One region of the Nocardia sp. NPDC051750 genome, then DNA from elsewhere that is predicted to be linked to it. Evidence: riboswitches for the same ligand, from Rfam matches in the RefSeq annotation. Region 1 holds a riboswitch; each other region holds the start of a gene.
What was found. A riboswitch is a leader RNA that binds a small molecule or an ion and turns the genes downstream of it on or off. The one in region 1 is predicted to bind cobalamin.
Positions count from the first base shown of each region.

Region 2: it holds a riboswitch for cobalamin, as region 1 does, so the genes downstream of both, ACIA75_RS08965 (ABC transporter substrate-binding protein) here and ACIA75_RS05250 (CbtB domain-containing protein) in region 1, are expected to answer to the same signal.
Region 3: it holds a riboswitch for cobalamin, as region 1 does, so the genes downstream of both, metE (5-methyltetrahydropteroyltriglutamate--homocysteine S-methyltransferase) here and ACIA75_RS05250 (CbtB domain-containing protein) in region 1, are expected to answer to the same signal.

Region 1 covers NZ_JBITCK010000001.1:1,202,855-1,207,196, reverse strand. Annotated here, with positions in the region: gene ACIA75_RS05270 (carbonic anhydrase) at 1-454, opposite strand, end outside; gene ACIA75_RS05265 (A/G-specific adenine glycosylase) at 637-1,500, shown strand; gene ACIA75_RS05260 (alpha/beta fold hydrolase) at 1,526-2,290, opposite strand; gene ACIA75_RS05255 (antibiotic biosynthesis monooxygenase family protein) at 2,450-2,764, shown strand; cobalamin riboswitch at 2,825-2,967, shown strand; gene ACIA75_RS05250 (CbtB domain-containing protein) at 2,999-3,193, shown strand; gene ACIA75_RS05245 (CbtA family protein) at 3,184-3,987, shown strand; gene ACIA75_RS05240 (hypothetical protein) at 4,195-4,342, shown strand, end outside.
Region 2 covers NZ_JBITCK010000002.1:380,582-384,923, reverse strand. Annotated here, with positions in the region: gene ACIA75_RS08985 (DoxX family protein) at 1-243, opposite strand, end outside; gene ACIA75_RS08980 (class I SAM-dependent methyltransferase) at 397-1,197, opposite strand; gene ACIA75_RS08975 (aminoglycoside adenylyltransferase family protein) at 1,249-2,085, shown strand; gene ACIA75_RS08970 (SDR family NAD(P)-dependent oxidoreductase) at 2,131-2,868, opposite strand; cobalamin riboswitch at 3,045-3,180, shown strand; gene ACIA75_RS08965 (ABC transporter substrate-binding protein) at 3,216-4,250, shown strand.
Region 3 covers NZ_JBITCK010000004.1:551,048-555,389, reverse strand. Annotated here, with positions in the region: gene ACIA75_RS20955 (pyruvate carboxylase) at 1-906, opposite strand, end outside; cobalamin riboswitch at 1,184-1,377, shown strand; gene metE (5-methyltetrahydropteroyltriglutamate--homocysteine S-methyltransferase) at 1,528-3,795, shown strand; gene recG (ATP-dependent DNA helicase RecG) at 4,238-4,342, opposite strand, start outside.

The DNA.
Region 1 (4,342 bases):
GTTCGTCCACCGTGCTCAGGCCCTCGCGGCGGCCGATCAGCATCGAGGGGGTGACCTTCTCGACAATGCTGCGGATGAAGCCGCCGGGCACGGCACCGCCGTCCAGCGCGTCCAGGGTGGCTTTGACGGCCCCGCAGCTGTCGTGGCCGAGGACGACGATCAGCGGTACGTTCAGCACGCCCACGCCGTACTCGATCGAACCCAGTACTGCCGCATCGATGACGTGGCCGGCTGTTCGCACCACGAACATATCGCCGAGCCCCTGATCGAAGATCAACTCTGCCGCAACACGGGAATCTCCGCACCCGAAAAGGATGGCGGTGGGACTCTGGCCGCCGACGAGCTTGGCTCGGTCGGCAGCTCCCTGACTAGGATGCTGCAGCGTGCCGTTCATGAAGCGCTCGTTACCTTCACGCAGCGACTTCCAGGCACTCACCGGGTTGGACTGAGGCATGGTGTCCATTCTGCACGATTCGATATTGCCGCCCGCTTCGGTCCGGTTACGGCGCGGCATCCATCCGCGCGGCGCCGGTGGTTTTGCACAGTGAGGTGGATGGGAGCGGGTCAGTGAGCAGCAGGACAGCCGGCGGGCCGGGTACGGGCGAGCGCCGCGACACTTCGAGCGAACCGGCCGCGATCGACACCGATATCCTGATCGAGTGGTACGGCCGTACCGCCCGGGATCTGCCCTGGCGACGGCCCGGTGTGAGCGCCTGGCAGATCCTGATGAGCGAGATCATGCTGCAGCAGACCCCGGTCGCCCGGGTCGAACCGATCTGGCGGGAGTGGGTGGCGCGCTGGCCGGTGCCGTCGGCCATGGCGGCGGCCTCCGCGGGCGAGGTGCTGCGGGCCTGGGGCAAGCTCGGATATCCGCGGCGCGCGCTGCGACTGCACGAATGCGCGCAGGTGCTGGCCGGTGAGCACGGGGACGAGGTCCCCGACGATGTCGAGGTACTGCTCGGACTGCCGGGCATCGGCGCCTACACCGCGCGTGCGGTCGCCTGTTTCGCCTACGGACAGCGCGTGCCGGTGGTGGATACCAACGTTCGCCGGGTGGTGGCACGAGCCGTGCACGGACGCGGTGAGGCGGGCAATCCGGCGGCCCGCGATCTCCGCGAAACCGAGGCGCTGCTGCCCCTCCGGGTCGAGCGGGCGGCGGTTTTCTCCGCGGCACTGATGGAGCTGGGCGCGACAGTGTGCACCGCCCGCACCCCCGACTGCGGCCGTTGCCCGCTCCCCCGCTGCGCATGGGTGACCGCGGGCCGGCCGCTACTGGAATCGACTCGCCGCACCCAGAAATACGAAGGCACCGACCGGCAAGCGCGCGGAAGGCTCCTGGATGTGCTGCGGGCGGCGACCGAGCCCGTGGACCGCATCCGCCTGGACCTGGCCTGGACCCGCGATCCCGGCCAGCGCGACCGGGCGCTGGATTCGCTCCTGGTGGATGGTCTGATCGAACAGACCCGCGATGGCCGGTTCGCACTGGCCGGCGAAGGCTGACCCGGCCGCGACCGGGGCGGGCCGATCAGCGGTCCGGAGTGGGTTCCGTGGCGAGCACGCGAGCGAGAAACCGTTGTACCTCGGCCCGGTAGTGAGCGGGCTGGTCGTCGTGCACCAGATGCCCGGCGTCGGGGATGACGATATGTTCGGCATTCGGATGCAATTCCGCCATACGACGCATCTGGCCCGGCGGGGTGATGGTGTGCTCGCCCTCGATCAGCAGAGTGGGCACGCTGGACTCGGCCCATTCCCGCCAGAACGCACGGGTTCCCCATTCCTCGGAGATATCGCGGAAAGTCGTGATATCTCCGTGCAGCCGGTAACCGTCCGGGGTCCGGTCGAACGAGTTGAGGAAATAGCGCCCGGCAACCGGGCCGAAGTACTCGAGCACGGCGGCCTCGTCAGCGAAGGGCTGCGGCCAGGCCGCGACCATGGCGGCCCAACCGGCGGCCGTGCGACCGGTGAAATCCGCGGCCATATCCTCCACCACCAGCGCCCGCACCCGCTGCGGATACCGGGCCGCGAAGACCCATCCGTGCAGCGCACCCATCGAGTGACCGATGACCACCATCGGCACGGTGACGTCGGCGGTTGCCGCGGCCAGGTCCGCGACGAACGCGTCGGTGGTCAATTCGGCCGGCGCGGGGCGTCCGTGCCCGGCGGCGTCGAAGGTGTACACATGACCGTGGCCACGCAGCCAGCCGACCTGATCCGCCCAGGTCCGGGCGCTGCCCATCAAACCGTGCAGCAGCAGTATGGGGGCTCCGGTCCCGCCTTCGTCGTGCAACATCGACAAGAGTGTATTCCGGCCCGGCCGCGCCCTGCCCGAGGATTCATACCCGGCCGACGGTAGGCACACCCGCCACCCGCTCGTCGTGGTTCACCACGGTGGTTCGGGACCAAGGGGGGCCCGAACCTGCGCCGCCGGAGGCGGCGCAATATATACAGTATGGCTGTTGTGAAGATCAATGCGATCGAGATCCCCGAGGGCGCGGGACCCGAACTGGAGAAGCGGTTCGCCCACCGCGCGCACGCCGTCGAGAACTCCCCCGGATTCCTCGGCTTCCAGCTACTGCGGCCCACCGCCGGCGAGAACCGGTACTTCGTCGTCACCCAGTGGGATTCCGAGGAGTCCTTCGCGACGTGGCGTGACGGCCCGGCCAAGGAGGCCCACGCCGGTCAGCAGAACAAGCCGGTCGCCACCGGCGCGTCGCTGCTGGAGTTCGAGGTGGTACTGGACGTGGCGGGTAAGCCCGCCTCCTGATCCGTTCGCTGGTCACGCCGCTCACTGCGGCGTGACCAGCACTTTGTTCCACCACATATTGACGCCCGGCCGCTCCGGTGTCACAGTTCGAGGGATAAGCGAAGGTGATGCGGTAATCCGGTGAGATCCCGGAGCGGTCGCGCCACTGTGTTCTCCGCCGCGGCGGAGAGAGCCAGACACCGGCACCGACGCATGGCACTCGACGGGACGCGAACTCCCGGAGGAGGACACATCATGGCCATCGTCCACGTCCCGAGCCGGGCCGCCGAGACCGCGGCGACCGTGCTCATCACGGCCGGTGTCGTATTCCTGGCGTTGCTGACGCTCTACCTGGTGGGCTTCGACCAGGGCGCGATCTCGCGCAGCGGGATGTTCCTGCACGAGCTGATGCACGACGGACGGCATCTGCTGGGCGTCCCATGCCACTGAGCGGGTCGTTCGGAGCTCTACTGATCCGTGGCCTGCTCGCCGGTTTGATCGCCGGACTGCTGGCGGGTGTCGTCGGGAATTTCGTCGGCGAACCCAAGGTGGACGCGGCCATCGCCATCGAAGAGGCCGCGGCCGGGACCGAGGCGAACTCGCACGATTCTCCGGCCGGGCACACCCACGGTGACGAAGCCGGGCACAGCCACGACGAGGACGAAGCCGTGGTCAGCCGGCCGTGGCAGAAGTTCGGCCAGTTCCTGGCGAACGCCCTCGCGGGTATGGCCTTCGGCGCGATCGTCGCGACGGCAGCGCACTACGTCCGGCGGTTCACCTCGCTACCTGGACCGCGGCTGGTGCTGGGGCTCGGCCTCGGCGGCTGGCTCGCGGTAGTGGCCGTGCCGTTCTTCAAGTACCCCGCCAACCCACCTGCGGTGGGCGATCCGGAAACGATCAGCGAACGCACTCTGCTGTGGGTCGCCGCTGTTGTCCTGGGCCTGGTCGCTGCAGCGGCGGGGGTCTACGTCTGGAAGCTGCTGCGCACGCAACTCGAAACCGTCCGGCTCATTGCCGCGGTTGCGGTGTTCGCGCTGATCACCACGATCGGTTACATAGCGCTGCCCGGCGTGAACGAGGTGGGTCCGGATTTCCCGGCCACGCTGCTGTGGGAGTTCCGGACCGCGTCCCTGGCGGTCTCCACCACGCTGTGGGTGAGCATCGGCCTCGCGTTCGCGGTGCTCACCGAGTGGAGCACGCACAGCCGTACCCCGGTACCGGAAACAGCCACCACCGCAGGGTGATTCCGGCTCCGGTGTGCCCCCGGAAGTGTCGAGTGCATGAACCAGACCGGCATCCGCATGGGCGAGTCAGGCCCGGAGGCGGCAGCGAAGCGTAACCACGCAGGGCCCTCGCTCATGCGCGATAGGCACAGCATGGGCGAGTCAGGCCCGGAGGCGGCAGCGAAGCGTAACCACGCAGGGCCCTCGCTCATGCGCGATAAGCACAGCATGAGCGAGTCAGGTGTCGATCGCCCGCGGCCCGGGGCCGTCACCACCGCGTTCCTCGCGCTGGTGACGGCGGTCGGGTTCGGCGTCGCGGAGGCGGGGGTCCATACCGTGGGGCAACTCGGTGAGCCGGCCGCGGACCTCGGTTCGG
Region 2 (4,342 bases), on a different contig from region 1:
CAGTACGGGCGCGATCTGCAGCAGCGGCCAGATCGGCGCGTTATCGGGCAGCCATTCGTTCAACGCCGCGATGAACACGAACACGAACTGCCCGATCAAAACGGAGAACAGCACCGTATAGACCACGCCGAAGCGGAACCCCGCCCGCGCGACCCACGGCCAGCGCACCGGCGGCGCCGCTTCCGGGCCGGGGGCGGCGGAGCCTTCACCGGATTCGACGACTGCCGTATCGACCGCGCTCACACCACACCTCACTGTCCTGCCCGCGACCCCGGCATCACGTTGTCCACCCCGCCGGGCTTTGCCATCGAACCTATGCCACCCGGGGAGGCAGGCGCCTCCGTGACAACCCCCATCCCGCATCCTCCGTAAGCAGTAGGTTCCCCGGCCCCTCCGCTATATCCGGGTGCCGACACCGATCAGAGTGGTGGCGTCGAGTTCGCGGATTCCCGCGGTGTCGAGGGAGTTCAGGTAAGCATCGCGGACCGCGGTGATCTGCGGCTCGTCGAGCCCGGAGAGTGCCCCGGCGTAGCCGGAACCGGTGACGATCAGCCACGCGATCTCGGGGGTCAGCGGGAGCCGGAGTTCGTGCTCGGTGACCGTGACGTCGGTGAGGCCCCGGTCGCCGAGCCAGGCGCGGAAGGGATCCGGCTGGTTGAGCCGGTCGACGAGATGCGGGGGCCGTGGGGGTGGCGGTGCCGCACCGGTGACCGCGGTGACCGCCGCACCGAGATGCTTGCCCGCGGTTTCCATGGCGCCGCGCCGCCAGATCGTGAATCCGGCTCGGCCGCCGGGGCGGACGCGGCCGACCAGATGATCGGTTCCGGTGGTCATATCCGGGAAGAAGAAGATCCCCAAGACAACCTGGACCAGGTCGTAACCCTCGCCGGGCCAGGCGGTCACATCGCCGATCTGCGGATGCAACTGGGCCGAGCCGGATGCTCGCCGGCGCAGAACATCGATCAGGGCCGGCGAGAGGTCGACGGCATCCACGCGGCCTGCCGCCCCGACCCGCTCCGCGGCGGGAAGCGCCGACGCGCCGGTGCCGCAACACGCATCGAGCACCCGTTCACCGGGCCCCGGGGCAGTGCGCTCCACGGTGGCGGCGGCGATCGGCCGCCACAAGTACTCACCGAGGCGGTCGAAATCGGCGGCGGCGGCATCGAAAGCGCGCGTGGAGCGATCATTGACGGACATGTCCGTAACGATAATGGTTTTCAAATTTTCGTGCGCGCCTATGGTGGGGACGTGGAATCGATACCGGATCCGGCCGCCGAAGCCGCCCCCGCTGCCCGGGTCATCACGGATGTGCTGGCAGACGGGCTGATCGGACTGTATCTGTACGGCTCCGCGACGACCGGCGGGCTGCGCCACGACAGCGATCTGGATTTCCTGGCCGTGGTCGGCAGCAGCCTCGACCATGCGCTGCGAAAGACATTGGCCGGCAAGCTGATGCAGGTGTCCGGCCGGTGGCCGCGGTCGGGTCCGGCCCGCCCGGTGGAACTCACCGTGGTGGTGCGCGACGATCTGGTGCCCTGGCGGTTTCCACCGCGCTCGGATTTCGTGTACGGCGAATGGTTGCGTGACGACTTCGAGCGCGGTCACCTGCCGGCCCCCACCGAGGACCCCGATCTGACGATTCTCACCACCATGGTGCGCGATTCGTCGCTGACCTTGTCCGGCCCGCCCGCCGCGCGGGTACTGGACCCGGTCCCCGCCGGTGACCTCTTCCGCGCGATCACCGCGGGGCTGCCGGAATTGATCGCCGGCGCGGCCGGAGACGAACGTAACGCCGTCCTGACGGTCGCCCGGACGTGGGTCACGGCCGAGTCGGGAACCGTGTTGTCCAAAGCCGAGGCCGCACAAGTCCTCCTCCCCCGCCTGCCCGCCGAGCACGCCGCAGTGCTGCGACTCGCGCGGGCCGGTTACCTCGGGGAGGCGGCCGACGAGTGGGCCGGCCGCGAGGCGGACGTGGCCGCGTTTCTTCAGTACTGCGAAACCCGGATCACGGCAGTCTGCGTGCACGTCGAACAGGACCGGCTGTCCACACCCGCCGGTGAGGGTCCCGGGCGGGACCGGCCGTAATGGATCGGGCCGCGTTCGCGGCCCGATCCACCCCGCGGAATCCGCCTACCAGGGAATCGGCCCGGAGGCACCGATGAAGGCGCCATCCGTGCACGGGTCGGGAGATTCCGCGGCCTCGAGCACTATCCGCGCGGCGTCGTCCGCTGTCGTCGGCGCGTCCGCGGCGGCCGGGGCCAGTTCGGTCGCGACGAAGCCCGGGCATACCGAGGTCACTCGCACCGGAGTATCGGCGAGCAGTTTCGCCAACCCCACTGTGAGGCTGTTCAGGGCCGCTTTGGACGCCTGATATCCCGGCACCACCATCGAGTAGTACTGCGATTCCGGGTTGCGCTGTTCGGTGAGCGAGCCCATCTCGGTGGAGATATTGACGATGCGCCCCGACCGAGCCTTGCGGACCAGCGGTAGCAGGGCCTCGATCACATTGGCGGGGCCGAAGGTGTTCGTCATCAATGTCTCGGTGAACGCACCCGGGTGCGCGAAGTTCACCGAGCCCGAAACCGTCGCTTCGGGCAGAATGCCGGCATTGTTGACCAGCACGTCGAGGTGACCGTGCCGTTCACCGATCGATTCGGCCAGGCAGCGGGCACTGTCGACCGAGCACACATCCAGCAGTTCGCCCTCCACCGCGAGGCCTTCGGCCCGCAGCTCACGCACCACGGCGTCCACCGCTTCGGCCCGCCGGCCGGTCACGATCACCCGGTACCCCTTGCGGGCGAACGCCGTCGCGGTCGCGCGCCCGATTCCGCGGGTCGCCCCGGTGACCACCACGATATTCTCCGACATCCCAGTCCCTTTCGCGTTTGTTCGTGTCTCTATGAGCAAACGCGATACCTCGCTGTCACGCTGGCAGGAAATGGCCGTCGCGTTCGCAGCCAGGATTGGCAGCCGACTCACACGCCACCCACCTCACACGCCGCACCGCAGCGGATACTCGACCTGGTCGTACGTCCAGTTAGGCGTCCGATAGCATGGCCGGTGGTCGCACTGCGGCCCGCGGCGTGATGAGGGAACCCGGTGGGATTCCGGGACTGGCGCGCAACGGTGACACCCGTGCAGGTGAAGTCCGATCACTCACGCGCCGCCCGACGCCGGCCTCGCGCACAGGCCCAGATGCAAGGAGTCCACGCCTGATGCGGTCGTTTCCGCTGATCATCGCCGCCGTCCTGTCCGCCGCGGCCCTCGCCGGTTGTTCGGCCTCCGACGCCGGGACCGCCTCGGATACGGCACCCGGCGCGACCGGCTATCCGCTGACGGTCAGCAACTGCGGGGCGGAGGTCACTGTCGACGCTCCCCCGCAACGCGCTGTCGCCCTGAACCAGGGGGCGGCGGAGATCATGCTGTCGCTCGGCTTGGCCGATCGCATGGTGGGCACCGCGACCTGGACCGATCCGGTCCGGGAGAACCTGGCCGCGGAGAACGCCCAGGTCCCCCGGCTGGCCGATAACAAGCCGTCGTTCGAGGTAGTTCTCGACAAGGAGCCCGACTTCGTCGCGGCATCGTTCGGCGGCACGCTCGGCACCGGCGGGGTGGCCGAGCGGGAGCAGTTCGCCCAGCTGGGTGTGCCGTCCTATCTGTCGCCCACCGATTGCGACGGCAAAACCGATGTCAGCGTCAACGCCGACGGCGCCCGCACCGAACCGCTGACCATGGATTCGGTGTACAAAGAAATCCGCGAGCTGGCCGCGATCTTCGATATCCGGGAGCGCGGTGAGCAGCTGGTCACCGAATTGCAGACCCGGTACGACGCCGCGGTCGGCCGGATCGCGGCCCGGGATATGTCGCTGGCGTACTGGTTCGCCGACACCTCCACCCCGTACATGGCCGGGTGCTGTGGATCGTCCGGGATCATCACCGAGGCGGTCGGCGCGACGAACGCCTTCGCCGACACCACCAACGAGTGGCCGCAGGTGAGCTGGGAGACCGTGCTCGACCGTAACCCGACGGCCCTCGTCCTGGCCGACCTGAGCCGGCGCAGCCTGGCCGGCGACGCCCTCGACAGCAAGATCTCCTTCCTCGAATCGAATCCGGTGACCGCGCGGCTGAGTGCCGTGCGGGACAAGCGCTACATCGTCGTGAACGGCGCGGATCTCAACCCGTCGATCCGGACCGTCGACGGGATCGAGAAGGTCGCCGACGCGCTGGAGCGGTGGGGTTACGGTTCGTGAGCCCAGCAGCACCGCCGGTTCCCACAGCTGTCCGGGTCACCCGCGCGCCCGCCACGGCCGCGCTGGTGCTGCTCGGGCTGGCCGTGCTCGCC
Region 3 (4,342 bases), on a different contig from region 1:
CTCCTCGGTCACCGTGTGCTCGACCTGGATCCGCGGATTCATCTCGATGAAGACATGGTTACCGCGTTCGTCGAGCAGGAATTCGACGGTGCCCGCGCAGCTGTAGCCGATCTGCCGCGCGAATGCCACCGCGTCGGCGCAGATCCGGTCCCGCAGTTCCGGGTCCAGGTTCGGGGCGGGCGCCAGCTCGATCACCTTCTGGTGCCGGCGCTGCAGCGAACAGTCACGCTCGAACAGGTGCATCACATTGCCCTGGGTATCGGCCAGGATCTGCACCTCGATATGTCGGGGGTTCACCACCGCTTGTTCCAGGAAGACCGTCGGATCGCCGAACGCGGATTCGGCCTCGCGGGACGCCGCCTCGATCGACTCGCGCAATTGCTCGCGGGTCTGTACCCGGCGCATCCCCCGGCCGCCGCCACCGGCGACCGCCTTCACGAATACCGGGAACTCCATGGATTCGGCCGCCGCGAGCAGTTCGCCGACATCCGCGGAGGGGGCGCTGGAATTCAGCACGGGCAGCCCGGCCGCCTTCGCCGCCGCGATCGCGCGGGCTTTGTTACCGGCCAGTTCGAGGACCTCGGCCGACGGGCCGATGAACGTGATGCCCTCGTTCGCACAGGCGGCGGCGAGGTCCGGGTTCTCCGAGAGGAACCCGTATCCGGGGTAGATGGCGTCGGCGCCGGCGGTCTTGGCCGCCTCGATGATCGCGTCGACCGATAGATAGGCCCGGACCGGATGCCCTTCCTCACCGATCTCGTATGCCTCGTCCGCCTTCAGGCGGTGGACCGAATTCCGGTCTTCGTGCGGGAACACGGCAACCGTTCCGATACCGAGCTCGTAGGCCGCACGGAAGGCCCGGATGGCGATTTCGCCACGATTGGCAACCAAGACTTTCGAGAACATTGACCCAACGTACCCGGCGCCACATCCAGGATCGACTCCGAAGTCCACTTCGCAGAATCTTCACAAGGGGGTATGGCAGCACTGCGAAGTATTGGTCATCGTCCGGTCATATCTCACCGCAGGCGGCGGCGGATGGTGCGCCCGGCCGGGTACGGACAACACCCGGCAACTTTCCGCACCCCCATCGGGCTCCGGCCCGGCCCCGCCGGATGCGGTGCGGACTATGGTGGATCACGCAGCTGGTTCGCCGGCCGGTCGACTCGGAGCCCCGAACGACCGGCACGGCGTCGAAGCCCGCACCGAGCGGGTGAGAGGGAATCCGGTGGGAATCCGGAACTGTCCCGCAGCGGTGAGCAGGAACGAACGCCATCATCAGCACTGGGCGCACAGCCTGGGAAGCGATGGTCAGTAGGTCGGCCGATCGGCCGGAGCCCGCGAGTCCGAAGACCTGCCGGTTGTACCGGGTACGCCGTACCCGGTGACCACCGCCTCGTGGATTGGGCGTCGCGGTCCACCAATGCTGACATGTTCCGGCCGTGCGGCCGGGAATCCGGGGTCTCATCGGTGTCCGTGCGCCCGCGTAAGGCGAGGGTCGGCCGACCATCAGCACTGGAGAACACCGTGACTGTTACTTCGCACAGCCCGTTCACCGCAACCGTTCTCGGACTTCCCCGGGTGGGGCCGCGCCGGGAGCTCAAACGCGCGACCGAATCCTATTGGGCCGGGCGCATCGACGCCGAACAGCTACACGAAACCGGGCGCACCCTGCGCCGCGATCAGTATGCCGAACTGCAGGCCGCGGGCCTGGATTCGATCCCGGTCGGCACCTTCTCCTACTACGACCAGATGCTCGACACGGCGGCACTGCTCGGCGCCCTGCCGCCGCGGGTCACCGATATCACCGATCCGCTGGACCGCTATTTCGCCGCGGCCCGCGGTACCGATGCGGTGGAACCACTGGAGATGACCAAATGGTTCGATACCAACTATCACTACCTGGTCCCCGAGATCGGGCCGGAGACGACGTTCGCGCTGTACCCCGGCGAGGTGCTCGCGCAGCTGAGTGAGGCGATCGAACTCGGTGTCCCTGCCCGCCCGGTGGTGATCGGCCCGATCACCTTCCTGAAGCTGTCGAAGTCGACCGGCGCGGCCGCCCTGGATCGCGTCGGCGAGCTGATCCCGCTCTACCGCGAACTGCTGGGCCTGCTCGCCGCGGCAGGCGCGGAGTGGGTGCAGATCGACGAGCCCGCGCTGGTCACCGACCTCACGGCCGAGGAACTGACGGTGGTCCGGCACGTCTACACCGAACTGACAGCACCGGCGAACCGGCCGGCCATGCTGGTCGCCACCTACTTCGGAGACCCCGGACCGGCCCTGGACGCCCTGGCCGGGACCGACGTGGAAGGGCTCACGGTCGACCTGGTCGCCGGCGGCACCGTCGACGCGCCGGCCGCCGTCCCCGCACTGGCGAACAAAACCCTGGTCGCCGGGGTCGTCGACGGACGCAATGTCTGGCGCACCGACCTGGACCAGGCCCTGTCCACCCTCGCCACACTGCTCGGCAGCGCGAAATACGTCGTGGCATCCACCTCCTGCTCCCTGCTGCACGTGCCCTACACGCTGGCCGCGGAAACACAGCTGGACGACGCCCTGCGCTCGTGGCTCGCGTTCGGCGCCGAGAAAGTGGCCGAGGTGCGGCTCCTCGCCACCGGATTGAACACCGGCATCGAGGCCATCGCAGCGGAGCTGGAGCAGGCCCGCGCGGCAGCGGCGACCCGCCGGTCCGATCCGCGGATCGGCAACGCGCAGGTGCGTGCACGCCTGGCCGCGCTGGGGCCGGACGCGATCGAGCGCGCCCCCGCGGCGCGGCGCCGGGCCCTGCAACAGGACCGGCTGCAGCTGCCGCCGTTGCCCACCACCACGATCGGCTCCTACCCGCAGACCTCGGCGATCCGGCTGGCCCGGGCGGCTCTGCGCAAGGGCGATATCGACCGGCCCGAATACGAGCGGCGGATGCGGGAGGAGATCACCGAGGTCATCGCCCTGCAAGAGCAGCTCGAACTCGACGTGCTGGTCCACGGCGAGCCGGAACGCAACGATATGGTGCAGTACTTCGCCGAACAGCTCGACGGTTTCGCGGCTACCGAACTCGGCTGGGTGCAGTCCTATGGCACCCGCTGCGTACGCCCGCCGATCCTGTTCGGGGACGTGTCCCGGCCCGCGCCCATGACGGTCGACTGGATCCGGTTCGCGCAATCGCTCACCGACAAACCGGTGAAAGGCATGCTCACCGGGCCGGTCACCATCCTGGCCTGGTCCTTCGTCCGCGACGATCAGCCGCTCGGGGATTCGGCACGCCAGGTCGCGCTGGCGATCCGCGATGAAACCGTCGACCTGCAGAACGCCGGAATCCGGATCATCCAGGTGGACGAACCGGCGCTGCGCGAACTGCTGCCGCTGCGGAGCGCCGACCATCAGGCCTACCTGGATTGGTCGGTGGGCGCGTTCCGGCTGGCGACCTCCGGGGTGTCGGATTCCGTCCAGATCCACACCCATCTGTGCTATTCCGAATTCGGTGAGGTGATCGACGCGATCGCCGGACTGGACGCGGATGTGACCTCGATCGAGGCGGCCCGCTCACATATGGAGGTCCTCGACGACCTGAATGCCGCCGGCTTCGACGCGGGCGTCGGTCCGGGTGTCTACGATATCCACTCACCCCGGGTGCCGAGCATCGAGGAGATCACCGCCGCCTTGCAGGCCGCACTGAAAGCCGTTCCCGCCGAACGACTCTGGGTCAACCCCGATTGCGGTCTGAAAACCCGGGGGACGGCCGAGGTGGAAACATCCCTGCGCAATATGGTCGCCGCGGCTCGTAACGTGCGCTGATCCGACGAACCGATCCGGCCCGGGTGACTGCCCCGACAGCGGGCACCCTGGGCCGGGTCACCCCTCCAACTCCCCCGCCCCGGACTCCCGGCCCCGCATTCGTTCGACCGCAGCACATTCCGGGCAACGCCGGGTCATCCGGAGAACCGGCCGGACCCGTGACTGCGGGACCGGCAACACCCGCCGGACCACACGGCACCCTCGTTCTGGTCTCATTCCGCCCACCTATCCCTCGCCGATACTCTGTGTCAGGTTTGACGTCATGAGCAGCGCTTCGGTTCCGCCCTGCCACAACAATTTCCGGAAACCACCGAGTCGACGTGAGATGAGCGGTGGATATCCGGTGGCCGCGGCGGCACTATGCGCAAGACTCCGGGCAGCGAAGCAAACCCGCCGCGCGGGCCCGCGAATGCCGGCCGTCCGGTAACTCACACCGCAGCGCTCAGGATTTCGCCAGATACTCCAGTCGTTCCGAGTCGACAGCGGCGTGCATCATCGCGGCCAGGCCCGGATGCCGCGTCAGGCCGGGATCGACGGCAACGACCGA